3 regions of the Nonomuraea sp. NPDC050383 genome follow, and region 3 is predicted to be linked to each of the others. Evidence: riboswitches for the same ligand, from Rfam matches in the RefSeq annotation. Region 3 holds a riboswitch; each other region holds the start of a gene.
What was found. Region 3 has a riboswitch for thiamine pyrophosphate ahead of ACIBG4_RS26180 (purine-cytosine permease family protein). Riboswitches for the same ligand answer to the same signal wherever they lie in the genome.

Region 1 (10,352 bases), on a different contig from region 3:
AGGGCAACGAGTGGCTGGTCATCCGGCTGGCCGGGCGGGGCGTCGTCAGGCTCGCCGAGATCGACACCACGAACCTGATCTTCAACGCGCCCGCCGCCGTGACGCTCACCGGCCTCGACGGGGACCGCGAGGTCGCGCTGCTGCCCCGGACGCGGCTGCAGCCGGACACGCCGCACCGCTTCCGCCTCGGCCACGCCGATCCGGTGACGCACGTGCGGGTCGACATCCACCCCGACGGCGGCCTGGCCCGCGTGCGCCTGCACGGTCACCTCACGGGCTGAGCGGCCGGCCCCCGGACCGGTGTCCCCCGCGCGGGGACGTCAGTGCCAGAGGGTGACCTCGGAGCCCGGCGGGCGCTCGCTGTTGGGCAGGGGCTGCTGGAAGCGGACGACCCCGCTGCCGCGCCCCAGCTTGCGGACCTTGACCCTCCAGCCGAGCTGCTGGAGCTCCTGGCGGGCGTCGTTGATGTTCTTGCCCATCACCTGCGGGATCATCTGGAACTGCTGGTCCTCGCGGGCCTCGTTGTCGCCCCTGCGGAACCACTCGCCGATGTCGGTCTGGCAGCGCGCCACCGTGACCATCGCCACCGCGCCCCGGTCCACCTCGGCGTCGGCCTTGGGCGCCTGGGCGATGACCGTGCACGGCTCGGCGTCGTCGTCCACCTCGTTGACCTGCACCTGGAAGCCCTGCTCCTGCAGGTAGGCGGCGGCCTGGTCCTTGGGCATGTGGCTGACGTCCGGCATGGTCAGCCCGGCGCTCACGTAGATGGAGACCTTCGAGCCTTCCTTGAGCTTCTCGCCCACCAGCGGCGAGGTGCGGATCACCGTGTTGCGGGCCACGTCGGGGCTGGCCAGCCGGCGGACGCTGCCGACCGTGAGGCCCGCCTTGGCGATGGTGGCGCGGGCGTCGTCGGCGGACATGCCCGCCACCTTGGGCACCAGCACCAGCTTGGGACCGAGGGAGGGCACCAGGGTGACGGTCGCGCCGGCCAGGACCTGCTGCCCGGTCACGGGGTCGATGCGGAGCACCAGGCCCTCGTTCACCTTGTCGTTGTACTCGCCCGGCGCCAGGCGCACCTTGAAGCCGCCGGAGGTGAGCTTCTGCTCCACGATCGAGACGTCCTTGCCGACCAGGTCGGCGGGCACGGCCACGTACTGGGGACGGGAGACGTACCAGGCGGTCAGCCCGATCGCCGCCACCATGACGACGGCCAGGCCGATGATGATCCAGCTCGGCCGGAACCCGCGGCGCCGCCCGCCCGCGTGCTCGGCCGGCCCCTCGATCCGGGGCTGCACGACCGTGGGGTTGGGGCCGGCCGCCCCGCCGGGCGGGACCTGCGGCATGGCCAGCGTCATCGCGGGCGACCCGGGAGGCAGGCCCGGCTGTGAGGCGGGCTGCGGGCCGTAGCCGCCGGCCGCCGGGCCGGTGGGCCGGGCGCCGCTCTGGGGCCCGGTGCGAGCCCCTGTGTGCGCCCCTGTGCGGGGTCCCGGGGGCAAGGGGTGGGCGCCGGACGACGGCTGTGCCGTGGGCGCCGCCAGCGGCCCCGAGGGGGCGTACGAGCCGGTGCCCGGCATCGAGTGCTGCGCCGGGGAGTGGGAGATGCCCGGCGCGGTCAGCCGGGGAAGCTGGCGATGCACCTCGACGGCCGCCACCAGCATCGCGGTCGCGTCCGCGGGCCGGGCGTCCGGCTCGCGCGCCGTGGCGTGCGCCACCAGCGCGTCGACCACCGGAGGCACGTCGGGGGTCAGCGACGACGGTGCCGGGACGGTGTCGTGCACGTGGCGGTAGGCCACGGACATGGGCGTCTCGCCGTCGTACGGCTGCCGGCCGGTCACCAGCTCGAACAGCATGATCCCGGCCGCGTAGACGTCGGTGCGGACGTCGGCGCGGCCGGTGGTCACCTGCTCGGGCGACATGTAGCCGATCGTGCCGATCATCACGCCGGTACGGGTCTGGTTGGTCGCCTCGATGGCGCGGGCCAGCCCGAAGTCCACGACCTTGACCCGGCCGTCGGCCGTCATCAGGACGTTCTCCGGCTTGACGTCGCGGTGGACCATGCCCGCCTGGTGGGCCGCGCCCAGCGCCGCGAGCACCGGGATCAGGATCTCCAGCGCCTCGCGGGCGGGCAGCCTGTCCCGCTCGTGCAGGACTTCGCGCAGCGTCCGGCCCGGCACGTACTCCATCGACAGGTAGACGACGTCGCCGTCGGTGCCCTGGTCGAAGACGTGCACCACGTTGGGGTGGGAGAGGCTGGCCACGGACTTGGCCTCGCCGATGAAGCGCCGCACGAACGCCGGGTCCTCGGCGAGCGAGCGGTGCATGACCTTCAGCGCGACCGTGCGGTCGAGCCGGACGTCCAGGGCGAGGTAGACGGTCGCCATGCCGCCCCGCGCGATCCGGGACTCGATGCGGTAGCGCCCATCGAGGAGTCGCCCGACCAGGGGGTCCGCCGTCGTCGTGTCCACGCCGCCGAGTTTACGGGCGTTTGGCCACCGGCAGGGTGCGACCACCCGAAACGATGCGGAGCCGTGGCCCCTGCCGCGCCCTCTCTTGACCTCCCGGGCCACTCCGGGACCAGGGGATCCACCGGCTCACGGGGGCCCCGCGGGCCCCGGCGTGACGCCGGAGCCGGCTTGACCCGATCCGTGGGGCCCAGCTCACCGGGTCACGGGTTCATGGGTCATGGGTTCATGGGTTCATGGGGGAGGACGCCTCGGCGTAGCGGCGGCGCGGGATGCGCCCGGCCTGGCGGGCCAGCCGCCCGGCCTGGACCGCGCCCCGCATGGCCGCCGCCATCAGGTCGGGTCGCTGCGCGCGGGTGACCGCCGTCGCCAGCAGCACGGCGTCGCAGCCCAGCTCCATCGCCAGCGCGGCGTCGCTGGCCGTGCCGATGCCCGCGTCGAGGATCACCGGCACGGAGGCCGCCTCCACGATGAGCTCGATGTTGTGCGGGTTGCGGATGCCGAGGCCGGAGCCGATGGGCGCGCCGAGCGGCATGACGGCCGCGCAGCCGGCCTGCTCCAGGCGGCGCGCCAGCGCCGGGTCGTCCCCGATGTACGGCAGCACCACGAAGCCCTCGGCCACCAGCCGCTCGGCCGCGTCGAACGTCTCGATCGGGTCCGGCAGCAGTGTCTGCTCGTCGGCGATGACCTCAAGCTTGACCCAGTTCGTCCCGAGGGCCTCGCGGGCCAGCCTGGCCGTCAGCACGGCCTCGCCCGCGGTGAAGCAGCCCGCGGTGTTGGGCAGCACCTTGATGCCGCGCACGCGCAGCACGTCGAGGACCGAGCCGCGGGCCGACGGGTCGAGCCGCCGCATCGCGACCGTGGTCAGCTCGGTGCCGGAGGCGGCGAGGGCCTGGTCCAGCACCTCCAGCGAGGGCGCGCCGCCGGTGCCCATGATGAGCCGGGAGGAGAACTTCTCCCCGGCGATGATCAGGTCATCCACCCTGCACCGCCGTGAGCACCTCGACGCGGTCGCTGTCGCCGAGCGCCGTGGTGTCCCACGAGCCGCGCGTCACGACCTCGTCGTTCAGGGCCACCGCCACACCGGTGGTGGCGGTGGTCAGGATCCGTACGGCCTGCGCCACGGTGGTGCCGTCGGGCACCTCGCGCTGGCTGCCGTTGATCGTCACTCTCATCCCATCTCCTCGGAGCCGGAGTTGCCGTCGTAGGGGCCGGAGGGCCTGTCGTGAGCGCCGGGGGCCGGCTGGTGGCGGGCCGGGGAGCAGAGGGCCGCCGACTCGGGCTCCTCGCCCAGGAGGATCGCCGTCGTGAGCGGCGCCAGGAGCACCCCGCCGCGGTGGTGCCCGGTCGCCAGCGTCAGCCCCGGGACGCCGGCCGGGCCGATGAGCGGCAGGTTGTCCGGGGTGCCGGGACGCAGGCCCGCCACCACCTCGGCCACCTCCAGCTCGGTCACGCCGGGCACCAGCTCCCGGGCGTCGCGCAGCAGCTCGTACACGCCGCCGGCCGTCACGCGCGTGTCGAACCCCATCTCCTCCTGCGTGGCGCCCACCACGAGCTCGCCGTCGCCTCGCGGCACCAGGTAGACGGGGGCGCCGTGGACCATGCCGCGCACGCACCGGCCCAGCAGCGGCTCGGGGGAGCGCAGCCGCATGATCTGGCCCTTGACCGGCCGGATCGGGAGGTCGTACAGCTCGCCGCTCCACGCTCCGGCGGCCAGGATCACCCCGTCGGCCCGGATCTCGGACGGCAGGTCCCCGCCGCCCGCCGGAGAGTCCAGCCGTACGCCCACGACCGCCGGACCGCGCCCGGAGCCGTCACCAGGGCCGCCGGGGGCACGCAGGAGCTCGGACACCCGGGCCCGCACCACGGGGACGCCCAGCCGCTCCAGGGCGGCCAGCAGGGCGGCTGTGACGCGGCGCGGGTCCACCCACGCGTCGCCCGGCGCCAGCAGCCCGCCCCGGACCGACGGGGCCAGCATCGGCTCCAGGCGGCGGCACTCCCGGCCCGTCAGCCGCTCCACCGGCAGCCCCAGCTTGTCCATGAACCCGGCCAGCTCGTCGAGCGCCGCCAGGTCGTCCGCGCCGAACGCCACGTCCAGGGTGCCGTCGGCACGGAAGTCCAGCCCGTACGACGGGACCGGTCCCGACCGCGCCGGGGACGACGGGACGGGGCCCGACCGCGAAGGGGACGACGGCACGGGACGGGCGCCGCCGAAGGGCCCGGGTGGGCGGGACGGGGCCAGGACGCCCGGCGGCAGGCCGGCGTCCTCGGCCAGCTCGGCGGCGAACGACGGCCAGCGGCGCAGCGACGCCACCCCCAGCCGCAGCAGCGGCTCCTCCGTGTAGGCGACCTCGCTGACGGGCGCCAGCATGCCGGCGGCCGCGTGCGAGGCCCCGGAGGCCGGGGCCGGGTCCACCACGGTGACGGGCCGCCCCGCCCGCGACAGCCGCCAGGCGATCGACAGCCCGACGATCCCGCCGCCCACGACCAGCTCCATGCGCGCTCCCTTCGCCGGCATGATCCGGATCAGGTGGATTGCGGTCGAAGGCCCGGTCAAGCCTTCCTCTCAGCCCGGTCACGGCCGGACTCCCGCGCGTCTTGCCCCTCCAGCCTACGGCCTCGGTGCGGAGCGCAGGCGGCGGCCCCGTTATGGTCTTGACCGTGAACCGTGTCGTGGTGGCAGGAGCGGGCCTGGCCGGCGTGCGCAGCATCGAGGCCCTGCGGGCGAGGGGGTTCGGCGGCGAGATCACCCTCCTGGGACAGGAACGGCACCGCCCGTACGACCGGCCGCCCCTGTCGAAGGCGGTGCTGCTGGGCACCAGCGACTCCAGCTTCGTCGACTCCGACCTCGCGACGCTGGAGGTGGACTTCCGCCCCGGTGTCAGCGCCACCGGCCTTCGTCCGGGCGTCGTCGAGACCGGCGAGGGGGAGCTGCCGTACGACGGGCTGGTCATCGCGACCGGCGCCGAGCCGATCACGCTGCCCGGCGACGGGCCGCAGCACGTGCTGCGCACCCTCGACGACGCGCTGGAGCTGCGCGCCCGGCTGGTCCGCGGCGCCCGCGTCGCCGTGGTCGGCGCCGGCTGGATCGGCGCCGAGGTGGCCACGGCCGCCCGCCGCGCGGGCTGCGAGGTGACCGTGATCGAGGCGGGACCCGCGCCGCTCTTCCACGCCGTCGGGGCCGGGATCGGCGCCCGCACCACCGGCTGGTACGAGGGCGTCGACCTGCGGCTGGACACCATGGTCGCGTCGGTGGACGAGGGCGGGGTGCGGCTGGTGGACGGCGAGTTCGTCGAGGCGCACGTGGTCGTCTCCGGCATCGGGGTCCGCCCGGCCGTCGAGTGGCTGGCGGGCGCCGACATCGACCTGCACAACGGCGTCGTCACCGACGAGCACCTGCGCGCCTCCCTGCCGGGCGTGGTCGCGGTGGGCGACTGCGCCGCCTGGTGGTCGCGCCGCTACGGCACGCGCCTGCGGGTGGAGCACTGGGACACCGCGCTCGGCGCGCCCGAGGTCGCCGCGGCCACCCTGCTGGGCGAGGAGGCCGTCTACGACCCGGTGCCGTACTTCTGGTCCGAGCAGTTCGGCCACATGGTCCAGTACGCGGGCCACCATCCGGCCGGCGACCGCCTCCTGTACCGGGGCGACCCGGAGGGCAAGTGGTCGGCCTGCTGGCTGACCGGCGACGGCGCGCTGGCCGCGGTGCTCGCCGTGGACCGGCCCCGCGACCTCGTCCAGGGCCGCCGCATCATCGAGGCGGGACACCGGATGGACCCGGAACGCCTGGTAGATCCCGATGTCCCTCTACGGGATTGTGTTGTTTGAGCAAGCGCGCCATGTGGTAGTTGTGGTTTCGTGACGCTTTCTGTTGCACAGATCGACCGGGAGACCGACCAGCTCGTCAACGAGTGGCTCACTCTCCCCGAGGTGGCCGACCGCCTGCAGCTCTCGCTCGGGCGGACCAAGCAACTCCTCAAGGACCACAAGCTGCTCGGCGTGCGCCGGGGCAGCGGCGGGCCGCACGTGCCCGCGGTGTTCCTTGACGGAAGGGACGTGATGAAGGGCCTGCCCGGCACGCTGACCGTGCTGCTGGACGCGGGCTATGACGACGCCGAGGCGCTGCGGTGGCTGTTCACCCCGGACGACTCGCTGCCCGGCTCGCCCGTCGAGGCGATCCGCGCGGGCCGCCACACCGAGGTCAAGCGGCGTGCCCAAGCCCTCGCTTTCTGACGCCCGGCTCTACCTCTGCACCGACAGCCGGCGCCGGCGCGGTGACCTGGCCGAGTTCCTCGACGCCGTGCTCGCCAACGGCGTCGACGTCGTCCAGCTCCGTGAGAAGGGCCTGGAGGCGCGGGAGGAGCTCGAGCTGCTGGAGGTCTTCCGCGACGCCTGCGACCGGCACGGCAGGCTGCTGGCCGTCAACGACCGGGCGGACGTGGCCTACGCCGCCCGGCCCGACGTGCTCCACCTGGGGCAGGACGACCTTCCGGTGGGCGTCGCGCGGGAGATACTCGGCGACGACATCCTCATCGGCAGGTCCACCCACTCCACCGCCGAGGCGTCCGCCGCCGCGGTGGAGGAGGGCGTCGACTACTTCTGCTGCGGGCCGACCTGGCCCACCCCGACCAAGCCGGGCCGTCCCGCGCCGGGGCCGTCGCTGCTGCGGCACGCGGCCTCGATCGCCACGGACCGGCCGTGGTTCGCCATCGGCGGCATCGACCTGGACAACCTCGACGAGGTCATGGCGTGCGGGGCGACCCGCGTCGTCGTGGTGCGGGCGATCACCGAGGCCGACGACCCGGGCGCGGCGGCGGCGGAGTTCGCCAAGCGCCTGGCCCGCTGACCCGGTCACGACGCTCCTCCGCGCCCGTGGAAGCGCGGGGGAGGGTCAGGCCTTGCGGGAGGTGGCCGCGACGGCCAGGTCGGCCAGCGCGGAGCGCGCCCCGGCCGTGATCGGCGCCTTGTCCAGGCAGGCCAGCGCCTCCTGCAGGTACGACCCGATCAGGTCCTCGCACTCCCGCAGCGCGCCCGTGTCCTCGATGACCTCCCGCAGCGCCGCCACGCCCCGGTCGTCGAGTTCCGGGTCGCCGAGCAGGCTCCGCACCAGCGCGGCCTGCGTGGGGGTGGCGGCGGCCAGGGTGCGCGCCACGAGCATCGTCCGCTTGCCCTCGCGCAGGTCGTCGCCGGCCGGCTTGCCGGTGGCCGCCGGGTCGCCGAACACGCCGAGGATGTCGTCGCGCATCTGGAACGCGATCCCCACCCGCGTGCCGTACGTGGTGCACAGCTCGTCCATCCACGGCGCCAGCTCGCCCGCCGCCAGGACCAGCCCGAGCCGGAGGGGCTGCTCCACGGAGTACTTGCCGCTCTTGTACAGGGCGACGCGCAGCGCCGACTCGAACGTGTTCTCCCCGTGGGCCTGCTCCAGCAGGTCGAGGTACTGGCCGCACATCAGCTCGGTGCGCATGTGGTCGTGCACCGGCTGCGCCGCCGCGATCGACTCCGGCGGCAGGCCGCTGCCGCGCCACATCTCGCCGGACCAGATCAGCAGCAGGTTGCCCAGCAGGATCGCCGCGCCCACGCCGAACTGCTCGGCCGACCCGTGCCAGCCGGCCCCCGCGTGCATCGTCTCGAACCGGCGGTGCGCCGACGGCATCCCGCGGCGCAGGTCGCTCTTGTCCATCACGTCGTCGTGGACCAGCGCGCTGGCCTGGAGCAGCTCCAGCGACGCCGCGGCCGGGTAGATGCCCGGCTCGTCCGCGCCGCCCGCCCCGCGCCACCCCCAGTAGCAGAACGCGGGACGCAGCCGCTTGCCGCCGGCCAGCAGCTCCTTGGCGGCCAGGCGGAGCGGCTCCAGCTCCGGCGCGCCCGTGAGCGGCAGCTGCCGGTCGACGAACTCCCTCAGGCAACGGTCCACCTGTTCGCGCAAGGTGTCCATGCTCGCGGCCTCAGTGTTCATGCCTTGAGACTAGTGGCCGCCGGGTGGCGCCCGGCTCTCCAGGGACAAGGGTGACCGCTGGTGCGGGCCCCGCCACGGTAACCTTGGGGCATGGCGCTTGGTCGACCTTCCGTCCTGCCCGATCGTGTCCCCACCGTGCGCGAGCTTCTCGCCTCCGGTGGCCGGTCGTTCTCCTTCGAGTTCTTCCCCCCGAAGACCGACGAGGGCGAGCGGCAGCTGTGGCGGGCGATCAGGGAGCTGGAGTCGCTGCGGCCGACGTTCGTGTCCGTGACGTACGGCGCGGGCGGCACCACGCGCGACCGCACGGTCGACATCGTCGAGCGGGTCGCCCACGGCACCACGCTCACGCCGGTGGCCCACTTCACCGCCGTCAACCACTCGGTCCGCGAGCTGCGCCACCTCGTCGGCCGGTTCGCCGACGCGGGGGTGCGCAACATCCTGGCCGTGCGGGGCGACCCGCCCGGCGACCCGACCGGCGAGTGGGTCCGGCATCCCGACGGCGTCGAGTACGCCGAGGACCTGGTGCGGCTCATCCGGCAGGCCGGCGACTTCTGCGTGGGCGTGGCGGCGTTCCCCTACAAGCACCCGCGCTCGCCGTCCATCGAGGCCGACACCGAGTTCTTCGTCCGCAAGTGCCGGGCGGGCGCCGACTACGCGATCACGCAGATGTTCTTCCAGGCGGACGACTACCTGCGGTTGCGCGACCGGGTCGCCGCCCAGGGCTGCGACACGCCGATCATCCCGTGCATCATGCCGGTCACCCAGATGAGCACGATCGCCCGGTCGGAGCAGCTCTCGGGCGCGCCGTTCCCGCCGGAGCTCGCGGCCCGCTTCGAGGCGGTCGCCGACGACCCGGCGGCGGTGCGGCGGCTCGGCATCGAGCACGGGGCCGAGCTGTGCCAGCGGCTGCTCGACGAGGGCGCGCCGGGCATCCACTTCATCACGTTCAACCGGTCGAGCGCCTCGCGCGAGGTCTTCCAGCTCCTGTCACGCCCGGAGCCGGTCGCGGTCTGAGGTCTTCCTGCGCACACGTCGAAGCGCCCGCCCCCTGCCGGGGACGGGCGCTTCGACGTGTGCGTACCGGTGTGCAGGTCGCCTCTCGGCGAGTGGCACAACGCGGCTCCAGCCGAACGGTATTCCGCGAAGGCGATAGATGAGGCCCGGGGACACTGGACACACCGGCCACGTGGAGTAGAACTCCTCCTTCCCGCGGAACATTCCCGCCGCCGCGTACACGTCTGCTGATGCCGGCCGGGGAAGTGGCCGGGTGGGCCCGTCACCCGCCCGCAGGGGGACCCGGCGGGTGACGGTCAGGGGTGGGTGGACGCGCGGTAGAGCGTCCATTACTTTGCGTAGTCATTCATGCCCCAGCGTCACGACCGCCAAACCGGCTGGTCAAGGCTTTACCAGGGGATCCGTCAGGCCAGCGGCAGGGGCCGCCCGGCGATCGCGTACTCTTCGTGACCGCCAGGGAAGACGAACCGGGACAGCAGGTCCGTGAAGCCCATGCTCGCGTACAGGTGGCGGGCGGCGGTGGGCCGGTCATGGGTGGACAGCACGGCCGAGCGCTCCCTGCGCCCCGCGCACAACGTGGTGATCATCGCCCGGCCGATGCCCTTGCCCTGGTGGTCGGGGTGGACGTGGATCTCGGCCAGCTCGAAGGCGTCGCCGAGCCAGGCGTCGGCCACCCGCGCCCCGGCCTTTTCCTCCAGGGCGCGGTGGACCACGTCGTGCCACCACTGGCCGGGCGCGCCGTGGAAGCCGTAGGCGAACCCGACGACCGGCGCGGGGCTCGTGCGGCCGGGCCCCTGGCGGACCGCCGCGTCGCGCAGCTCGGCGAAGTAGCACTGGAAGCGCGGGTACATGCCGTGGTTGCGCATGATGGTGCGGCGGCCCGTGACCTGCTCCGCGGGCGGGCGCATGGCGGCGGTGTA
Region 2 (10,352 bases), on a different contig from region 3:
GTTCGTGACGGCGACCTGCACGCCGAGGCCGGCGCCGATGAGGGCGCTCATGACCGCGTACGGCAGCCCGCCCGCCGCCGCGAGCCCCAGGCCGACGTACGCGGGCGCGGCCACCACGTACCCGAACGGCACCAACCGGCGCTGCAACCGCGCGGGCAGACGCGGCCAGCCAAGCCCGACCAGCGCGAACGCGAGCGCGCACGGCACCAGCATCATGCCGGAGGCCAGCGGTGTCAGGTGCAGCTCGCCCTGGAGGTGCAGGGCCGAGGTGAACAGGAACGCGCCCCAGGTTGCCGGCCCGAACAGCAGCACGCCCAGCCCGGGCCGCATGCCCGGCGCCCGCAGCACCGCCGCGTCCACCAACGGCCGGCCGCCCCGCGCGGTCACCCAGCGCTCGACCTGGACGAACACCCCGAACATCACGACGCTGAACGCCATGGAGATCCAGCCCCACACCGGCCAGCCCAGGTCCCTGCCCAGCACCATCGGCACGATCATCAGCAGCACGGCGGCCGACAACGTGACCAGGCCCAGCGGGTCGAGCCCGGCCCGCCCCCCGCCGCCGTCGTCGGCGGGCAGCACCTTCACACCCGCGGCCAGCAGCAACGCCGCGATCGGCACCAGCACCAGGAACACGATCCGCCAGCCCGCGCCGAGCCCCAGCAGGATGCCGCCCATCGCCTGGCCGACGACGATGCCGCCGCTGATCACCGCCGACCACAGGCCGAGCGCCCGTCCCCGGGCCGCACCCTGGTAGTTGCGCTGGATGAGCGTCATCACCTGAGGCATCATCATCGCCGCGCCGGCGCCCTGGGCCAGGCGGAAGGCGACCAGCCAGCCCGTCGAGGGGGCCAGCCCCGCGCCGAGCGTGGTGACGCCGAACGCGGCCAGGCCGCCGAGGAAGGCGTTGCGGTAGCCGAACAGGTCGCCCAGCCTGGCACCGGTGATCAACAGGACGGCATAGACAATGGTGTAACCGGCCACGATCATCTGCAGGCCCGCGCCGGAGGAGTGCAGGTCGGCCCGGATGGTGGGGGTGGCCACGTTGACGATGTTGACGTTGAGGATGGCCAGGAACTGCCCCACCAGGATGACTGTGAGGAGCAGCCCGCCGGCCCGGGTCCTTTCCGGCTGTCCGGCCAGAGAGGGGGAAACGGCTGTTTGGGTCATGCTCCTAGGATGAGGGCATTTCGATACCAGTAACGAGAGCCTCTTTATACTGGTACTGGCACCACCTGGATCATCGTTGTCCGACGGACCATAGTGGAGACATGACGATGGCGGAGACCAAGCGGACCGACCTGGCGGCGTTCCTGCGCACGAGGCGCGAGCGGATCACCCCCGAGATGGTACGCCTGGCCCCGGGGCCGCGCAGGCGCACGCCCGGCCTGCGACGCGAGGAGGTCGCGCAGCTCGCCGGCGTGGGCGTCACGTGGTACACGTGGCTGGAGCAGGGCCGTCCCATCAACGCCAGCACCCAGGTGCTCGACGCGATCGCGCGCACGCTCCGGCTCGACAACGCCGAGTGGCAGCACCTCTACCGGCTGGCCGGACACACCACGGGCGTGCCCAACGACGACACCACGCGCGTCACCCCCCAGGTCCAGGCCATCCTCGACCAGCTCGGCCCGATGCCCGCCTGCCTGTCCAACAGCCGCTGCGACGTGCTCGCCTGGAACCCCGCCTACGCCGTGCTGTTCCCCGAGGTCGTCGGCGCGCCCGACGGCGAGCGCAACACGCTCTGGCAGAGCTGTGTGGGGCCGCTGGCCTGCGTGCTGGTCAACCGCGACAAGGAGCTGGCCCGCGCGGTGGCCGTCTTCCGCGGCGCCTACAGCCGTCACGCCGACGATCCGTGCTGGCAGGACTTCGTCCGCCGGCTCACCCGGGAGAGCCCGGAGTTCGCTCGCCTGTGGGCGCGCCAGGACGTGGCCGAGCCGGGGCCACGCGAGAAGATCTTCAAGCACGCCGAGGTGGGCAGGCTCCGCTTCAGCACGGTGAGCTTCAACTCCTCGGCGGCGCCCGAGACGCGGATGGTCATCTACACCCCGGTGGACGACGCCAGCCGCGAGGCCGTCACCTGGCTCATGTCCCGCTGACCGTCCGGAGTTGGGGCACGCCGCGTCGCCACCCATGGCATGCTCGTTGGCTGAATGTCAGGAACGAGCAGAAGTGGCGACAAATGAGACTCCCCCGTCGTGCCGCCGCGGCCGTGGCCGTCGCCGCCGCCCTCACCGCCTCCACCGCGTGCGCCGCGGACGAGCCCGACCCCCAGCCCAGTGCCCAGAGCAAGCAGGCCCTCGACAAGCCCGCCGTGGCGGACTCCACGCCGTCGCCGGAGCGCCGGCCGTTCACGATCTCCTTCGGCGGTGACGTGCACTTCGAGGGCGTGCTGCGCCCCCGTCTGAACAACCCGCGTACCACCCTCGGGCCGATCGCGTCCGTCCTGCGCCGCGCCGACCTGGCCATGGTCAACCTGGAGACGGCCATCACCACCGGCGGCACGCCCGCGCCGGGCAAGCAGTTCACCTTCCGGGCGCCCGCCAGCGCCTTCACCGCGCTCAAGGCCGCCGGGGTGGACGTGGTGTCCATGGCCAACAACCACGGCATGGACTACATGGAGACCGGCCTGTCCGACTCGCTCGCGGCCATCAAGAAGTCCAGGTTCCCCGTGGTGGGGATCGGCGCGAACGACACCGAGGCGTACCGGCCGTTCCGCAAGGTCGTCAACGGCAACCGCGTGTCGGTCATCGGGGCCACGCAGGTGCTCGACGCCGAGTTCGTCAACGCCTGGACGGCGACGCCCGGCAAGGGCGGCCTCGCCTCGGCCAAGAACGAGGACCGTCTGCTCCGGGCCGTACGGCAGGCCCGCAAGAACTCCGACACCGTGATCGTCCACCTGCACTGGGGCACCGAGATGCAGAAGTGTCCGAACCCGGCGCAGCTCTCCCTGGCCCCCAAGCTGGTCAAGGCCGGCGCGGACGTGGTGGTCGGCGGCCACGCGCACATCCTGCTCGGCGCCGGCTACCTGGGCAGCTCCTACATCAGCTACGGCCTGGGCAACTTCGTCTTCTACAACTCCACTCCGGGCACGACCGGACGGACCGGGGTGCTGACGCTCACGATCAACGGGCGCAAGGTGCTCAAGGACCAGTGGACCCCGGCCACCATCCAGGGCGGCATCCCGGTGCCGATGACCGGCGCCGCCAGGACGCAGGCGGTGGCCGACTGGAAGGCGCTGCGCTCCTGCACGGGCCTGTCCACCCGCCCCTGACCGGCGTTTGCGGGCGGCGTGGCCGGTCATGTCTTCTGGACGGGCCGGCGACGTGGAGGAGGCCGCCATGCGGTGGGTGGAGTCCGGTGACGTACGGCTGTGGGTGGTCGAGGAGGGCGACCCGGCCCACCCGACGATCCTGCTCGTTCACGGCTATCCCGACACCCACCGCGTCTGGGACGAGGTCGCGAAGCTGCTGCGCGACCGCTTCCACGTGGTGCGCTACGACGTGCGCGGCGCGGGCCGCTCCACCGCGCCGGCCGACGACGCGGACTACACCTTCGACCACCTCGCGGGCGACCTCTCGGCGGTGCTCGACGCGATCGGCAAGCCCGCCGTCCACCTCGTCGGCCACGACTGGGGCTCGCTCCAGGGCTGGGACGCGGTGAGCAGGCCCGGCATCCGGGAGCGGGTGGCGTCGTTCACCAGCTTCGGCGGGCCGGGGCTGGCCCAGGCCGGCCGGTTCATGCGGGAGGGCAGCCCCGCGGAGGTCGCCTCGCAGCTCGCACGGTCCTGGTACATCGGCGTGTTCCAGACCCCGGCGCTGCCGGAGACGGCGTGGCGGACGTTCATGCCGGCGGTGCTGGAGCGGAGCATGCGGGTCCGCGACGGCGTCGAGCCGCGCGCCGGGCACCCCGCGGACACGCTGTCGAGGGACGCGGCCAACGGGCTGTGGATGTACCGCCGCAACATGGGTCCCGGGCTGCGGCCCCGCCACACCGCGTCGCACGGCGATCCGGTGGTGGACGTGCCGGTGCAGCTCATCGAGGCCACCCGTGACCCGTTCGTCTCGCCGGCGCTGCTGGCCTCGCTCGGGCGTTGGGCGCCGAGGTTCTGGCATCGCAGGATCGTGGCGGGACACTGGGCGCAGCGCGGCCGGCCGGACGTGGTGGCCAGGATGATCGCCGAGTTCGCCGCGCACGTGGACGGCGCCGAGGCCCCGCCGGGCCTGCGCCGCGCCCGGCAGGAGTCCTCGCCGGGGAGGGAGAAGGCGTTCGCGGGGCGGCTGGCGGTCGTCACCGGCGCGGGCAGCGGGATCGGCCGCGCCACCGCCCGGGCCTTCGCCGCCCACGGGGCCGAGGTGGTCTGCGCCGACGTGGACGAGGCGGCGGCGGCCCGCACGGCCGCCGGCATCGCCAAGGACTTCGGCGGCACGGCCCACGCCCAGCAGGTCGATGTCGCCGACGCCGCCCGGATGGAGAGCTTCGCCCAGCAGGTCCGCGCCGAGTACGGCGTCCCGGACATCGTGGTCAACAACGCCGGCATCCTCGTCGCCGGCGCCTTCCTCGACCACTCCGTGGAGGACTGGCGGCGCATGATCGACGTCAACCTGTGGGGCGTGGTCCACGGCTGCCGGCTGTTCGCGGCGCAGATGGTCGAACGCGGCGAAGGCGGCAACATCGTCAACGTCGCCTCGCTGGCCGCGTTCGCGCCCACGATGCTGCTGCCCGCGTACTCGACGGTCAAGGCGGCGGTGAAGACGCTCAGCGACTGCCTGCGGGCCGAGCTGGCCGGGCAGGGCATCGGGGTCAGCGCGATCTGTCCCGGTTTCGTCTCCACGAACATCGCCCGTCACGCCACGTACGTCGGCACCGACCTCCGCGACATCTCGGTGACGGCGCTGGAGCGGCGCGGCTACCCGCCGGAGCGCGTCGCCGCGCACATCCTGCGGGCAGTCCACCGGAACGAGGCCGTCGTCCCGGTCAACGCCGAGGGCAAGCTCGGGTACGCCCTGTCACGCCTCTCGCCCGGCGCCGCCCGGGTGCTGGCCCGGCTCTCCGGCATGGCCCGCCGCCTCGGCCACCGGCCGAACTCGCATGAGGCTCATCTGGAGCCGTGAGAAATCCACTGATTGCCAGATAACGATCGTGTCCTTGGGGGAAAGATGGAACTCGTGCTGTCACCCCAGATGGACGAATGCGTGCGACCCCAGCCGTTACGGCGACGGCCGGCGCAGCGCCGCAGCGCGCGCCGGGTCGAGCGGATGCTCGACGCCTGCGCCGAGCTGCTCGACGAGATCGGCTACGAGTCGCTCTCCACCACCCGCATCGCCGACCGGGCCGGGGTCGCGATCGGGTCGGTCTACCAGTTCTTCCCCGACAAGCGGGCCATCACCCAGGAGCTGACCCGGCGCAACGTCGAGCAGTTCGTCTCCAGGGTCGGCCGCAGGTTCCTGGAGGAGGACTACGTCGGCTGGTGGGAGGCCGTCGACGCGATCATCGACGAGTACGTCGACATGCACCGGACCGTCCGGGGCTTCAGAAGCCTGCACTTCGGCGACGTGGTCGACCTCAACCTCCTCGACTCCGACTCCGACAACAACACGGTGATCGCCGGACGGCTGCGCGGGCTGCTGCTCCAGGAGTTCGGCCTGGCCGACAGCCATGAGCTGGACGTGGCGGTCCTGGTGGCGGTCGAGGCGGGGGACGCGGTGCTCAAGCTCGCCTTCCGCCGTGACCCGAACGGTGAGCCGGAGATCATCGCGGCGGCCAAGCAGCTCATCCGCGGCTTCCTGTCCCGCCAGCTCCGCTCCTGGACTCCGCAGACGGCCTGACTCCCCGAGTGGTCAGTCGTTCAGGCGCAGGCGCTGGATGAGCTCCGGGAGCCAGCCGAGCACCGGGTGCGGCTGCTGGGCCTTGGGGGCCGGCGGCCGCGTGTCGGGCGCCGGCGGGCGTGCCTCACCGGCCTGGGGCGCCTGCGAGGGCGTCACGCGTTGCCGGGGCGCGGGGGCGCGCCCCTCGCGGTCCTTGGCCGTCGGGGCACCGTCGCAGGGCGCCGGGAGCGCCACCGGCCACGCCTGGCGGTCCTCTCGCGCCTCCCGGGCGTCCAGCCGGGTCTCGATCGCGTGGAGTTCGCGCTCGGCCGATTCCACGGCGGCGAGCCGTCCGGAAAGATATCCGGCCGCACCCGGAACCAGGACCGAAAGCGCCACGGCACAGGAGAGTGTGAAGGTCGTCTGCTTGGAGATGCCCATCGCAGCCCCTCCTCCTCGCCGGTGCGCGCGACCGCTATATGCCCTACGGCCTGCGAAGACACGCCGGAAGCGGGCATCCTTTGACATGACCTTGCCAAAGTCGTGCCGGATCGGCGATGTGCATTGCCGGGGCAAACCGGCACCTGGCTCGGTAGTCTCGCGGTGTGGCGCATGTGACCCGTGAGCACCTTGATCGCCTGCTCGAGCAGGCTCTGCTGGCCGACGACCACAGCTCCCTTGCCAGGCGGCTGTACGACGTCGCGCTCGGCTATTCCTCGGGCGATGTCTCCAGGGCGTCCATCCTGGTCCTCGCGGCCGAGGAATGGCGCTCGGCCGGGCAGCCCGCCCGGGCCCTGGAGTGCTTCCAGCGCGCGGTGGAGGACGGCGGTGAGTCGCTCATCGACCCACGCGCCGGCATCGCCGACACGCTCTTCGAGCTCGACCGTCCCGCTGAGGCGAGGGAGGTCATCGAGGCGATCCGCGCGGAGGGCGGGATCACCACGGCGACCTCCCACACGATCGCCGAGACGCTCGTCGCGTACGGTGACCTGCCGGCCGGGCTCGAATGGGTGACCCAGGCCGTGCTGGCCAGTGACGAGGACGACCCGGAGCATGTGGCGCTGCTGCGCACGCGCTACCGCATCCGGGTCGACCTGGGCCTGCCCGAGGACGAGCTCGACGCCCTGGTGTCCTGAGCCGGGCTCTCCGGGGCCGGGCGTCCTGTCCGGCCCGGGAGAGCCCCGAGGGGCGCTCGCTGCCGTCGGCATGCCCGCGATCAGGCCGTACGGGTGATCCGGGGTCAGAGGGCGGCCGTGGCCTCCGCGCCGGTCGCCAGCCACTGGCCGGTGGGCCACGTCTCCAGCCGCCACGCGCTGTCCCAGAACATCCACTCGTACTCCGTCGCCCGGCAGAACGCCTCGGCCATGGCCCGGCGGGTGGCGGGGTCGGCGGTCCCGGCCAGCCGGTCGGCGATGGCACGCACCTGTGTCACCGAGGCGGCGAACGACGGGTCGGAGTAGGTGGAGATCCACGCCTGGTACGGGTGGCCGGACCGGCCGGCCGTGCGCTCCAGTAGGGCCGTTCCGACGTCCTGGTAGACCCAGAAGCACGGCAGCACCGCGGCGACCAGCACGGGAAGGGGCGCGCTGAGAGCCGTCGCCTGGAGGTACGACGCGTAGGCCAGGCAGGTCGGCGAGGTGCGGATGCCGGCCACGTCCTCGGGGCTCAGCCCGAACCCGTCGAGGTAGCCGGTGTGCAGGGCGCGCTCGACGGCCAGCGCCGTGTGCGCGCTCTGGGCGAAGAACATGGCGTCCGCGGGCTCGGTGGCGCGCGCCGACGCCGTCGCCAGCACCTTCGCGTACGCCGCCAGGTAGCGGGCGTCCTGCACCAGGTAGAAGGTGAACCGGTCGCGGCTCAGGGTGCCGCCGCCGAGGGCGGTGTTGAACGGGTGCCGATGGATGGCGTCGAGCAGCGTGGCGGTGCTCGCCCAGACCTCGTCGCAGAACGACAACGTCGACGTCCCTTCGCCAGTACGAACTAGATCAGGTTCGACGGGTGTGATCTCAGCCCGGCCCTCCGGGCACCCCGCGTCACGGTCCACCGTAACAGGGATCATCCCAGCGGCAGGCTCGGGAGGAGGGTGCCGACGTCGCCGAGCGAGGTGACGCCGGGCTCCGCGACGCGGGAGGCCCCGGTGCGCGGGGCCTCCGCGTGGGTGGCGGCGTCCCGGCGGCTCGGTGCGCGGTCCGGCGCCTCGTGCGCGTGCTGACGGCGGACGGCCGGCTCCGGGGCCCCCGAGACGGGCACCCCGTCGAACGTCCGGACGGGCCGGGCCGGAGCCGCCGGCAGGCCGGGCAGGTCGGGCGCGGCGGCCATCGTGGACACGTCGGACAGGCCCGAGGGGTTGCGCGCGCCCGGAGGCAGGACGGGCACGCCCGCGGCCGTGGCCGTCAGGTCGGGGGCGACCATCGGGGAGCCGGCGCCCCGGGGGCCGGTCAGGCCGAGGCGCTCCGCCGTCCGCGCCGCGACCGCGGCGGCGCTCTCCTCGCCGGCCGCCCCGCCCTCGTCCCCGGCCGGGACGGGGGTGAGGGCGTGGGTGAGGGCGAGGACGGGAGGCGGCGCCGCGATGATCCAGATGACGCCGGCGCTCAGCGTGGCCGCCGCGACGGCCCGAAAGCCGGGACAGGACCGGGATGACCTGGGATAGGACCGGGATGACACTGACACTGGACGTCCCCCTCGTCGGTACGCTGCCCGGGCGGACGCCGGGCGGATCTCGGACGAAGGCCGAAGCTAGCCAGGGAAGCGGTGCGCCGGGGCGGGCTTGGCCGAACGGTGGACCAGCCCTTACCGGCGAGCGGGCCGCGACCCGGACCCGGGCCCGCGAAAGCCCCGGGAAGCCGGCCGGATAGGCCGGCCCCGGGGCCTTGTCGTCGGTACGTCGCGCGTCAGGCGCGCTTGACGGTCAGCTCGTCGTCGCCGAGGTCGACCAGCACCTTGTCGCCGTCCACGATCTCGCCCGACAGCACCGCCTTGGCCAGCTTGTCGCCGATCGCCGACTGCACCAGCCGGCGCAGCGGACGGGCGCCGTACAGCGGGTCGTAGCCGGTGAGCGACAGCCACTCGCGGGCCGCCGGAGTGACGTCCAGGGTCAGCCTGCGGTCCGCCAGCCGCCTCGCCAGCCGGTCGACCTGGAGGTCGACGATCTGGGCCAGCTCCTCCGAGCCGAGCGCGTCGAACAGGATCACGTCGTCGAGCCGGTTCAGGAACTCCGGCTTGAAGGCGCCGCGGACCGCGCCCATCACGGCCTCGCGCTTGGCGTCGCCCTCCAGCGTCGGGTCCACCAGGAACTGGGAGCCCAGGTTGGAGGTGAGGATCAGGATCGTGTTGCGGAAGTCGACCGTGCGGCCCTGCCCGTCGGTGAGCCGACCGTCGTCCAGCACCTGGAGCAGGATGTCGAAGACCTCGGGGTGGGCCTTCTCCACCTCGTCCAGCAGCACCACGGTGTACGGCCTGCGCCGCACGGCCTCGGTGAGCTGGCCGCCCTCCTCGTAGCCGACGTAGCCGGGAGGGGCGCCGACGAGCCGGGCGACGCTGTGCTTCTCGGAGTACTCGCTCATGTCGATGCGGGTCATCGCCCGCTCGTCGTCGAACAGGAACTCCGCCAGCGCCTTGGCCAGCTCGGTCTTGCCCACGCCCGTCGGGCCGAGGAACACGAACGAGCCGGTCGGCCGGTCGGGGTCGGCGATGCCGGCCCGGCTGCGCCGGACGGCGTCGGACACGGCGCGTACGGCCTGCTGCTGGCCGACCAGGCGCCTGCCCAGCTCGTCCTCCATGCGCAGCAGCTTGGTCGTCTCGGCCTCCATCAGGCGGCCGGCCGGGATGCCCGTCCAGGACGAGATGACCTCGGCGATGTCGTCGGGGCCGACCTCCTCCTTGACCATGGCGTCGTCGGGCTGGGCGGCCTCGGACGCCTCCCGCAGCGCCTGCTCCAGCCTCGGCACCTCCGCGTACATGAGCCGGGACGCCGCCTCGAAGTCGCCGTCGCGCTGCGCCCGCTCCGCCGAGCCGCGCGCCTCGTCGAGCTGCTTCTTCAGCTCACCGACCTTGTTGAGGCCGGCCTTCTCCCGCTCCCAGCGGCCGACGAGGGCGCTCAGCTCCTCCTGGCGGTCGGCCAGCTCCTTGCGCAGCCGCTCCAGCCGGTGGAGCGAGGCGTCGTCGGTCTCCTTGGAGAGGGCCAGCTCCTCCATCTTCATGCGGTCGACGTTGCGCTGGAGCTGGTCGATCTCCACGGGCCGGGAGTCGATCTCCATGCGCAGCCGCGAGGCGGACTCGTCGACCAGGTCGATGGCCTTGTCGGGCAGGAACCGGCTGGTGATGTAGCGGTCGGACAGGGCGGCGGCGGCGACCAGCGCGCTGTCGGCGATCTGCACCTGGTGGTGGGCCTCGTAGCGGCCCTTCAGCCCGCGCAGGATCGCGATGGTGTCCTCGACCGTCGGCTCGCCGACGTACACCTGCTGGAAGCGGCGCTCCAGCGCCGGGTCCTTCTCGATGCGCTCGCGGTACTCGTCGAGCGTCGTCGCGCCGATCATGCGCAGCTCGCCGCGG
Region 3 (10,352 bases):
GGCCTCCGGCCAGCGCGTCGTCGGGAAGATCCCCAGGACCTTGCCGCGCTGCTCGGTCAGCACGCCGGTCTCGGCGAGCCGGGTCAGCAACCGCGGGCGGGGCTTGCCGGCCATGAGCCTCTGCACCCACCAGACGGGCTTGCGCTCCTTGCCCTCCGCCGCGATGCGGGCCAGGGCCGCGTCCAGCTCCTCGTCGCCGAGGGGAGTGGGGTCCTTGACGGTCACGGTCTTGTCCGACAGCTCGATCCGGCCGTTGACGGCCAGCTCGGCGAGGAGGGCTCCGCTCAACGCGGGGTCGAGCTGGGCGGAGCCGACAAGCTGCCTGCCCTCGTCCTCGCTGTAGGCGAGCAGGAGGAGTTCCTCGGCGATCGTCACAGTCATGCCCCCGACACTAACGTGCGCTCATGTCCATCTCCGAGAAGTTGCACGCCGCCGGCCGCCCCCTGCTCGACGCCCAGCTCGCGCACCCCACCGTCGCCGGGATAGCGCGCGGCGACCTGCCCGAGGCGGTGTTCCGGTCCTGGCTGGAGCAGGACTACCTGTTCCTGCTCGACTACGTGCGGGTCTTCGCCCGGCTGGCCTGGCAGGCGCCGGACGGCCACCTGGGGGATCTGGTGGACCTGGCGCACACCACCTTCCATGACGAGCTGAGCCTGCACCGAACCATGTCGGCCGAGTTCGGCGCCGATCTGGAGGGAGCCGTGAAGGGGCCGGCGTGCGCCGCGTACACGGCCTTCCTGCTCGAGTCGGCGGCCACGTACGCCGACGGGCTGGCGGCGCTGTACCCGTGCATGTGGGGATATTCGACGCTGGGCCGGATCCTGGCGCAGGACCCGCCGGCCGAGCCGCGCTACCGCGCGTGGGTGGGCACCTACGCCGACCCGGGGTTCGCCGCGCTGGCCGCCCGGATCGCCGTGATGATCGACGAGGCGGCTCCCGACCCGGTGCGGGCCGAGCGGCTCTTCCGCGAGGGCATGGCTCATGAGCTGGCCTTCTGGGACGTGCCCTGACGCGTGGAGCGGTGTCCGCGAGCGTCCGGGAAGCTGTCGGTGAGTGACCGTACTCTGGTGGCATGCCGGAACTTCCCGAAGTCGAGTCCCTGGCCGGATTCCTGCGTGAGCGGGCGGTCGGCCGGACCGTGCTGGCCGTGGACGTGGTGGCGATCCAGGCGCTCAAGACCTTCGACCCACCGGTGAGCGCGCTGGGCGGGCTGAGCTTGACCGGGGTGTCGCGGCACGGCAAGTTCCTCGACCTCGACTGCGACGGGCTCCACCTCGTCATCCACCTGGCCCGGGCCGGCTGGCTGCGCTGGCGCGACGACCTGTCGGGCGCCAAGCCGGTCCGTCCCGGCAAGGGCCCGCTCGCGGCGAGGGTGCGGTTCGCGCCCGACGACGAGGGCCTGGCGCCGGGGTTCGAGCTGACCGAGGCCGGCACGCAGAAGCGCCTGGCCATGTACGTCACGAGGGACCCGGCCGAGGTGCCCGGCGTGGCCGCGCTGGGCCCGGACCCGCTCGCGGAGTCGTTCACGGTCGAGACGCTGAAGAAGATCGTGGGCGGCAACCGCACGCAGATCAAGGGTTTGCTGCGCGACCAGAAGGTCGTCGCGGGCATCGGCAACGCCTACTCCGACGAGGTGCTCCACGCGGCCCGGATGTCCCCGTTCAAGATCGCGTCCTCGCTGACCGACGCGCAGATCGCGGACCTGCACGAGGCCATCGTCACGACGCTGCGCGAGGCCATGGAGCGGGCCCACGGGCTGGCCGCCAAGGACCTCAAGGCGGAGAAGAAGTCCGGCCTGCGCGTCCACAACCGCGCCGGCCAGCCGTGCGACGTCTGCGGCGACACCATCCGCGAGGTCTCCTTCGCCGACTCCTCGCTCCAGTACTGCCCGACCTGCCAGACCGGCGGCAAGCCGCTCGCCGACCGGCGCCTGTCGCGCCTGCTCAAGTAGGGTCGGTTATCTCTTGTAACCGCAGGGTCCCTGCGACAGCATGGATGCCATGGACGACCACGCCTCCTGTGACATCACCGACGACTACGACGTCCGGCAGTGGGACACCCGCGAGGACTGCGAGGTCCGGCAGATCCTGGACCGCGTCGCCGACAAGTGGTCGCTGCTCGTCATCGCCCTGCTCGACAGCCGAAGCCTGCGCTTCAGCGAGCTGCGCCGCGAGATCGACGGGGTCAGCCAGCGCATGCTCAGCGTGACCCTGCGCCACCTGGAGCGCGACGGCCTGGTGACCAGGACCGTCCATCCCGTCGTGCCGCCCCGCGTCGACTACGCGCTCACGCCGCTCGGCCGCACCCTGCACGAGACGATCAAGTCGCTGGTCACCTGGACCGAGCGGCATCAGCGGGAGATCGCCGAGGCCCGTGCGGCCTACGACCGAAGGCGCGAGATGATGGACGCATGACGGTTCCCGAGGTAGAGGCACGTGACGTACCCGACGACGCTTTCCTGCTGGACGTGCGCGAGCGTGAGGAGTGGGTGGCGGGCCACGCTCCCGAGGCCGTGCACATCCCGATGAGCGAGATCCAGGGGCGCGTCGACGAGGTCCCCGCCGGCGGCAAGGTCTACGTCGTCTGCCGGGTCGGCGGCCGGTCCTACCAGGTGGCGGCCTGGCTGAACCACCTGGGGCGCGAGGCGGTCAACGTCGGCGGCGGCATGCAGTCGTGGGAGGGCGCGAGCCGTCCGATGGTCAGCGAGACCGGTCAGCCGCCGTTCGTGGCCTGAGCCGGTCCCTTAATCCGGTTGCCCCGCGCGCGTCCGTGCTGGTGGGCTGTGCCGGTGAATCGTGATGAGATGCTGGCGGCCTACGACCGCCAGGTGCGAATCAGCCAGGGCGAGCGGGCGGGCCGCGTGGTGCGCAAGGCGGCCGAGGGCGGCTGGAACAGCATCCTGTGGTCGGACCTCGACGAGGACACGGCCGACGCCGAGATCGCGGCGCAGGTGGCGTACTTCACCGCGCTGAAGCGCTCGTTCGAGTGGAAGCTGTACTCCCACGACCGCCCCGCCGACCTGGCGGAGCGGCTGTCGGCCGCGGGCTTCGCGGCAGACCCTGAGGAGACGCTGCTGGCCGCGGAGGCCGCCGCCATGGCCGCCGAGCCGCGGCTGCCCGAAGGCGTCGTCCTGCGCCCAGCGGAGGACCCGGCGGGGATCGAGCTGCTCATGGAGGCGCACGAGCAGGCGTTCGGCATGCCGGTGCCGGGACTGCGCGACCAGTTGCTCCGCCGGCTGGCCGAGCGGCCCGAGTCGATGGCCGCGGTCGTCGCGATGGCCGGCGACCGGCCGATCAGCGGGGCGCGGGTGGACCTGGACCCGGACACCGAGTTCGCCGGGCTCTTCGGCGGCGGCACGGTGGTCGGGTGGCGCGGGCGCGGCGTGTACCGGGCGCTGCTGGCCTACCGGGCGCGGGTGGCCGTCGAGCGGGGCTACCGCTACCTCCATGTGGACGCCTCCAGCGAGAGCCGTCCGATCCTGCTGCGGCTCGGCTTCGTGCCGCTCGGCACCACGACCCCGTACGTCTACACCCCCTGACGGGCCCGGGTGTGGCCGTCAGGCGGCGCATGAGGCATCATGAGGGCGCACGCCAGGACATCTCCGGCACAGACCAGGGTGGTCCGGCGCGCGACAACTACAGATCCCGCGGGAGCTCGGGGCCACCGGGCTGAGAGGGCAGCTACCGCTGCTGCCGACCGCATGAACCTGTCCGGGTAATGCCGGCGTAGGGAGTGTGTGATGACGCATGCCGTCAACGAAGTCCCGCTGACCCTCGACGAGGCCCCGCCGAAGACGCTCGGGGTGCTGGACCAGGGCGCGCTCTGGGCCAACCTCGGGGTGAGCCTGCTGGGCTTCTCCGGCGCGCTCTTCCTGCTCGACCCGCTGGGCGGCGCGCCCCTGAGCGTGGCCGCGGCCCTCACCGCCGCGGTCGTGGGCAGCCTCGTCGGCACCGCCATGGTGGGCCTGGCCGCCATCCCCGGCACGCAGACCGGACGGCCCTCGATGGTGCTGCTCCGGGGGCTGTTCGGGGCACGGCTGTCGTACGTGCCGACGGTGCTCAACATCATCCAGATGGTCGGCTGGGGCGCCTTCGAGCTCTGGGTGATCTCCATGGGCGCGAGCGCGATCTTCGGTCCGGCGGTGCCGTACGCGGTCTGGGTGATCGTCGCCGGGGTCCTCACCACCTCGCTGTCGATCTGGCCGCTCGGCTCGGTGCGGCTGCTGCGCCGGTACGTCACGGTCGCCGTGGTCATCGCGCTGGCCTGGTTCGCCGTGGACTTCCTCGGCCAGGCTCAGCCGCAGGCCGGCGGCTCGTGGCACGCGTTCGCGCCGGCCGTCGACTACGTGATCGCGCTGTCGGTCTCGTGGGTGCCGATGGCCGCCGACTTCGCCCGGCACTCCAGGTCGAGCGCCGCCGCGTTCACCGGCGTCGTCGGCGGCTACACGCTGGCCCAGGTGGCCTGCCTGGGGCTCGGCGTGTACGCGGTGGCCATCGCCGGGGCGGCCGCGGTCCAGGCGGACGGCACCGCGGTGTTCGGGACGTTCGTCGCGGCGCCGCTCGGCGCGCTGTTCTTCGCCGTGCTCGTCCTGCGCGAGACCGACCAGTCGTTCGCGAACGTCTACTCGACCACCCTCTCGCTGCAGAACCTCATGCCCCGCGTCGACCGCCGCGTCTTCAGCGTCGCCATCGGCGTGGTCACCACGGCCGTGGCGCTGGTGGTGGACGTGAACTCCTACGGGGCGTTCCTCGGCATCATCGGCGCGGTGTTCGTGCCGATGTTCGCGGTCCTCGCCGTGGACTACTTCGTGCTCGGCGGCTCCGCCCGGTGGAACACCGACGAGGACGCGCCGTCGCGCTGGTCCATGCTGGTGCCCTGGGTGCTCGGCTTCGCCGCGTACTGGCTGACCACCTCGACGCCGACCGTCGGGGCGTGGGACGGCCTCTGGGCCGGGGTGCGCGAGGCGATCGGCTTCACCCGTCAGCCGTGGATGAACGGCGCGCTCGGCGCGGCGCTCGTGGCCGCCCTGGTCACGCTCGCCCTCGGCCTGGCCCGGCGCCGGACCTACGCCGACCGCGTCTGACAGCTCGTGATCAGGAGCGGGACTCGACGGTGAGGAGGTGGCGCTTGGCGTTCACGCCCCCGGCGTAGTCGCCGAGCGCGCCGTCGCCGGGCACGATCCGGTGGCACGGCACGATGACGCACACCGGGTTGGCCATCAGCGCGTTGCCGACCGCCCGCAGCGCGCGTGGCCGGCCGATGTGCTCGCCGATCTCACTGAGCGTCGCCGTCGTGCCGTACGGGACCGCCATGGTCTTCTGCAGCACCGTGCGCGCGAACGACGTGGCGATGGCCAGGTCGACCGGCGTGGTGAAGGCCCGCAGCCGTCCCGAGAAGTACGCGTCCAGCTCCCGGCGCACCGGGTCCAGCCGGCCGGGGTCGGGCCCGATGAACGAGCCCACGTGCCGCGTCACCCGCTCGTACACCGCGTGCTCGTCCTCGAAGCTGCACGCCACGATCCCCTTGCCGGACACCGCCAGCACCAGCCGCCCCACGGCGCCGTCATAGGTGCCGAACGCGACGTCGGGCGGGTTCTCCCCGCGGTAGGTGGCGGAGGTCACCCGTAGCAGGGCATCGAGATCACCGCTCGACATCCGCTCACCCTCTTCTCACCTGGTAGGTCGTGATCGGCAGCGTATCGGACGGATCGGCCGACGGCGGCCGCGCAGCGCGGGCACTATGGAGGTGTGGGTGACGAGTGGGCCGGCAGTGACGACGAGATCGCTCGCGCGGTGCTCGCCGGCTCGCCCAACGCGCTGATCGCGCTCGACCGGGACCAGACCGTGCTGGTGTGGACCCCGGCCGCCGAGCGGCTCTTCGGCTGGACCGCCGAGGAGATGCTGGGCCGCAGGGCGCCGATCGTGCCGGGGGAGCTGACGGCTGAGCACAACGCGGTGCTCGAACGCGCGCGTACCGGCGACCAGGTGACGCTGCGCACCAAGCGGTTACGCCGCGACGGAAGCGTGCTCGATGTGACGGTCGACATCGGGCCGCTGGTGATGGGCAGCTCGGTGGTGGGATACGTGTGCGTCCACCACCGCGCGGCGGCCGAGGAGGCGGCGAGCGAGCGCATGGCGCGCCGGGTCCGGCTGGTACGCCGGCTGACCGACGTGGTCGGCGACATCAACGCCGAGCTGGAGCTGCCCGCCGTCCTCGACCGGATCGCCGGCAGCCTGACCGAGCTGACGGGCGCCGACGCGGGCGGCTTCGTGCTCATCGAGGGCGAACGGCTGCGCGTGGTCAGCACCCACCGGCTGCCCGAGACGCTCAAGGGCGCCACGGCCGGGCTGCGCACCAGCCTCGTGGACAAGCTGCTGCGCACCGGCAAGACCGTCCTGCTGGAGTCCCACGGGCTCGACGAGCTGCTGTGGGCGGAGCTGACCGGCCTGCACACGATCGCGCTCGGGCTGGCCGCCGTGGGCGGGCGGCCGTACGGCGCCCTCTACGCCCTGTACGCCCAGCGCAAGCCCGGCCACCTGGAGCTGGAGCTGCTGGAGCTGCTGGCCGGGCACGCCGGCATCGCGGTGGGCAACGCCATGGCCTACCAGGAGGCGGTGCGGCAGCGGGCCCACGAGCAGGCGGTGTTCGACGCCAGCGCCGACGGCATCGCCGTGCTCGACGGGGCCGGCCGCGTCATCCGGTGGAACCCCGCGGCGGCCGAGCTCACCGGGCTGCCCGTCGACGACGTGCGGGGCGGGCCGCCGCCGTTCCCGCTGCCCAGCCCGGGGGAGAAGCTGACGTTCCAGCTCGACACGGGCCGCTGGCTCGACGTCGTGAGCGCGCGCGTGGAGGAGACCGGCGAGATGGTGGTCGACTTCCGCGACGTGACGCGCGCCAAGGAGCTGGAGGAGGCCAAGGACCTGTTCCTGGCGACGACCAGCCACGAGCTGCGCACCCCCATCACGATCGTGCGGGGCTTCGCCAGCACCCTCGACGCCCGCTGGGACAAGCTCAGCGACCCCGAGCGCCGCTCCGCCGTCCACACGATCGCCGAGCGGGCCAGGTCGCTGGGGACGCTCATGGACCACCTGCTGCTCGGCTCGCGGGCCGGCGCCGACGAGCTCAAGGTACGGGTGGAGGCATTCGACCTGGCTGAGCGGATTAATGCGGCAACGCTAGGATTGCCCGAGTTGTCCGACACGCATCGGGTCGAGGTGGAAATCCCCGGCGGCCTGCCGTGGGTGAAGGGCGACGCGCTGGCCACCGACATCGTGCTCGGCCAGCTGCTGGAGAACGCCTTCAAGTACTCACCGAAGGGCGGGTTGATCAGGGTCCAGGCATGGCCGGAGGACGGCAGGGTGGTCGTGGTCGTCGACGACGAGGGCGTCGGCATCGCCGCGTCCGACCGGGAACGGATCTTCGAGAGGTTCGTCCAGGTCGACAGTGGTGACCGGAGGAGATTCGGCGGCGTGGGGCTCGGGCTCTACATCGTGCGCAGCCTCGCGAGGGCCCAGGGCGGCGACGTGAGCGCCCATGCGCGACCGGGAGGAGGCACCCGGATGCGGATGGTGCTCAACGCGGCTGCTCCTATCGGAACCGACACACCGGTGTGGTAACGAGGTGGTCACGGTTGAGCTGACCTATCGTCCGATGTGGACAAGCTGTGATCGAGATCCGGTTTCTGGGATCGAGTAACGGGGCATTTCGGTCGTACCGGGGAGTGTTCCCGCGGGGGGCACATGAAGACGGGGAGGTGGGTGTGTCAAGCGTGGTGTTGCTGCCGTACGCGCCGTCCAGCGTCGCTGTTGCCCGCCAGCGTCTGAGCACTGACCTGCATGATTGCGGCGTCTTCTCCGCCGCGATCGACGATGCGGTGCTCGTGGTGAGCGAGTTGCTCAGCAACGCGCTGCGGCACGCGCATCCGCTGCCGTCGGGCATGGTCAAGGTCACCTGGCTGCGCAACGACGACCACATCGAGGTCGCGGTGAGCGACGGAGGCGCGGCGACCGAGCCGCGCGCGGGCCGTCCCACGCTGTCCTCCCTCGGCGGCCGGGGTCTGGGCATCGTGGAGTACGTCGCCGAGAGCTGGGGTGTGCGCCACGACGGCGACACCACCACGGTCTGGGCCGTCCTGCCGGCCCCCAACGGCAACGGCACCATGAAAGGCCAGGTCGCAGCCCTGCGAGAGGCCGGCTGAGCCGGCCTCTCGGTTTTTGTCCGGGCGTTCGCCCGCTCTCCGTCAGGCGAACCGGCGCGCGAGCACCGTCCGTTCACCGTACGTCCATGCGCTGGACACCAGCAGGTACAGGGCGGCGGCGAGCGGCATCACCAGGGCCGCCAGGACCGAGCCGAAGGGCATCAGCGGCATGATCCTCCGCATCAGTGCCGGCTGCTCCTCGGGGAGTGTGGCCCTGATCCGGCGCGCCTGGAGCCACGCCACCAGCGTGACCAGGGCGATCACCACAATGAAGACCGAAAAGGGCCAACTGATCAGTCCGTAATGGGTGACAATTCCGGCAACCTGCTGGCCCAGCGGGGCGCCCAGAAGGTCATGACCGGCCAAGGCAGTCGGATGCGTGGCCACCCGGTACATCAGCCACATGAACGGCAGCTGGGCCATCCCGGGCAAGATTCCGGCCAGCGGCGAGCTGCCCTCGTTCGCGTACAGACGGGACAGCTCCTTGCTGAGCCGCTCCGGGTTGCGCTCGAACCGCTTGCGCAGGGCCCGGACCTTCGGAGCCAGGCGTTCGGTGACGCGCGCGGCCCGCGCCTGCCGGACGCTCAGCGGGAGCAGCAGCAGCCGTACGGCCAGCGTGAACAGCACGATCGCGACGGCCGCGTGGCCTCCGGACATGCCGACGAGAAGCGTGACAAGAGAATCGATCATGAGCCCTTCCTCGACGTGCAGGTGACGAGGGCTCGACGAGACGAGCCCCGCTAGACGGAAGCGGGGCTGGGAGAGGGCGCTCTCGGGCGCGGCCGACCGGCGGCGCCGGGATCACGCTGACGCTGGAACGCCGTCCGCCGGGCGTACACCAGCGGGAAGCTCGGCCCGCTGCCGCCCACGACGGGCAGCAGCCGGGCGGCCCAGCTCACCAGGAGCAGGACCGCCACCATGGTGATGCCGGCCAGCCACGGGTCCAGCAGGAACAGGGTCACGTCAGGTCCCGGACCGGGACTACCGCGACGACGTCTTGCCGACCAAGGTGACGGCGACGAAGACGAGCAGAGCCACCACCCCGATGATCAGCGCGACCTTCAGGAGTCCCAGCACCATGGGCAGGACGAAGGTGAACAGCACGAAGAGCCCCAGCAGGGCTCCCAGCACGAGCATGACGACTCGACTCATGAGCCCACCGTACGTCCTCCGACCAAGATCCGCGAGGCTTACGAACCGATGACGTGGGTGTCCCATCAGGGGGCGCCGGCCGTACGGTGAAGACGTGAGCACGCGCATCCTGGTGGTCGACGACGACCCCACGGTGGCCGAGGTGGTGGCGCGGTACCTGGAGCGCGACGGCCACGAGGTGGAGTGCGTGAGCGACGGCGCCGAGGCGCTGCGGCGCGCCCTCGCCCGGCCGCCCGACCTGATGGTCCTCGACCTCATGCTGCCCAAGGTGGACGGCCTCCAGGTGTGCCGCAAGCTCCGGGAGCGCTGGCCGGTCCCCGTGATCATGCTGACCGCGCTGGGCGAGGAGATCGACCGGGTCGTCGGGCTGGAGACGGGCGCCGACGACTACGTCACCAAGCCGTTCAGCCCGCGCGAGCTGGCGCTGCGGGTCCAGTCGGTGCTGCGGCGGGCGCGCGGCGCTTCCGTGCCGGGCGGCACGGGGGTCCTGCGCGACGCCGACCTGATGGTGGACGTGGGGGCGCACGAGGTACGGCTGGGCGGGGCCGAGGTGATGCTGACGGCGCGGGAGTTCGACCTGCTGGCGTACCTCATGCGCAACCCTCGTCAGGCGTTCAGCCGGTCGGCGCTGCTGGACCAGGTGTGGGGGTGGTCGTTCGGCGACTCGTCCACCGTGACGGTGCATGTGCGGCGGCTGCGGGAGAAGATCGAGGTGGATCCGACGGAGCCGCGCAGAATTGTGACGGTGTGGGGGGTCGGGTACCGGTTCGAGCCTCTGGAGACCTCGGGATGAGCCCGGCGCCCCCTCTCCTGACCGGCCTCCCGACGGCTCTGCTGGACCGGCTCCCGGGCGGTCCTGTCGACCGGCTCCCTGGCGGTCCTGTGGCGGCCGGGGCTGCGGCGATGGGCGATCTGGGGATGATCGTCGCGGTCACGGCCGGGCTCGGGCTGCTGGTGGCGCTCGTCGGGGTGTGGGCCATGTGGGCGCTGCGCCGCCGCTCCA

Region 1: it holds a riboswitch for thiamine pyrophosphate, as region 3 does, so the genes downstream of both, ACIBG4_RS03440 (FAD-dependent oxidoreductase) here and ACIBG4_RS26180 (purine-cytosine permease family protein) in region 3, are expected to answer to the same signal.
Region 2: it holds a riboswitch for thiamine pyrophosphate, as region 3 does, so the genes downstream of both, tenA (thiaminase II) here and ACIBG4_RS26180 (purine-cytosine permease family protein) in region 3, are expected to answer to the same signal.

Annotation. Positions count from the first base shown of each region.
Region 1 is NZ_JBITIP010000001.1:769,139-779,490, reverse strand. It holds gene alc (allantoicase) at 1-281, shown strand, start outside; gene ACIBG4_RS03455 (PASTA domain-containing protein) at 321-2,465, opposite strand; gene ACIBG4_RS03450 (thiazole synthase) at 2,689-3,444, opposite strand; gene thiS (sulfur carrier protein ThiS) at 3,437-3,637, opposite strand; gene ACIBG4_RS03440 (FAD-dependent oxidoreductase) at 3,634-4,959, opposite strand; TPP riboswitch at 4,949-5,065, opposite strand; gene ACIBG4_RS03435 (NAD(P)/FAD-dependent oxidoreductase) at 5,124-6,287, shown strand; gene ACIBG4_RS03430 (Rv2175c family DNA-binding protein) at 6,318-6,692, shown strand; gene thiE (thiamine phosphate synthase) at 6,670-7,305, shown strand; gene ACIBG4_RS03420 (polyprenyl synthetase family protein) at 7,351-8,418, opposite strand; gene metF (methylenetetrahydrofolate reductase [NAD(P)H]) at 8,509-9,432, shown strand; gene ACIBG4_RS03410 (GNAT family N-acetyltransferase) at 9,837-10,352, opposite strand, start outside.
Region 2 is NZ_JBITIP010000018.1:92,301-102,652, reverse strand. It holds gene ACIBG4_RS34090 (MFS transporter) at 1-1,170, opposite strand, end outside; gene ACIBG4_RS34085 (helix-turn-helix transcriptional regulator) at 1,272-2,096, shown strand; gene ACIBG4_RS34080 (CapA family protein) at 2,180-3,271, shown strand; gene ACIBG4_RS34075 (SDR family oxidoreductase) at 3,300-5,111, shown strand; gene ACIBG4_RS34070 (TetR family transcriptional regulator) at 5,181-5,825, shown strand; gene ACIBG4_RS34065 (hypothetical protein) at 5,838-6,203, opposite strand; gene ACIBG4_RS34060 (hypothetical protein) at 6,410-6,940, shown strand; gene tenA (thiaminase II) at 7,045-7,755, opposite strand; TPP riboswitch at 7,747-7,842, opposite strand; gene ACIBG4_RS34050 (hypothetical protein) at 7,857-8,471, opposite strand; gene clpB (ATP-dependent chaperone ClpB) at 8,693-10,352, opposite strand, start outside.
Region 3 is NZ_JBITIP010000011.1:66,115-76,466, forward strand. It holds gene ACIBG4_RS26150 (GPP34 family phosphoprotein) at 1-381, opposite strand, end outside; gene ACIBG4_RS26155 (TenA family protein) at 405-1,010, shown strand; gene ACIBG4_RS26160 (Fpg/Nei family DNA glycosylase) at 1,073-1,951, shown strand; gene ACIBG4_RS26165 (helix-turn-helix domain-containing protein) at 2,001-2,414, shown strand; gene ACIBG4_RS26170 (rhodanese-like domain-containing protein) at 2,411-2,734, shown strand; gene ACIBG4_RS26175 (GNAT family N-acetyltransferase) at 2,789-3,538, shown strand; TPP riboswitch at 3,637-3,749, shown strand; gene ACIBG4_RS26180 (purine-cytosine permease family protein) at 3,740-5,083, shown strand; gene ACIBG4_RS26185 (methylated-DNA--[protein]-cysteine S-methyltransferase) at 5,094-5,654, opposite strand; gene ACIBG4_RS26190 (PAS domain S-box protein) at 5,748-7,616, shown strand; gene ACIBG4_RS26195 (ATP-binding protein) at 7,760-8,197, shown strand; gene ACIBG4_RS26200 (YidC/Oxa1 family membrane protein insertase) at 8,240-8,887, opposite strand; gene ACIBG4_RS26205 (DUF6412 domain-containing protein) at 8,938-9,159, opposite strand; gene ACIBG4_RS26210 (hypothetical protein) at 9,179-9,349, opposite strand; gene ACIBG4_RS26215 (response regulator transcription factor) at 9,444-10,142, shown strand; gene ACIBG4_RS26220 (sensor histidine kinase) at 10,253-10,352, shown strand, end outside.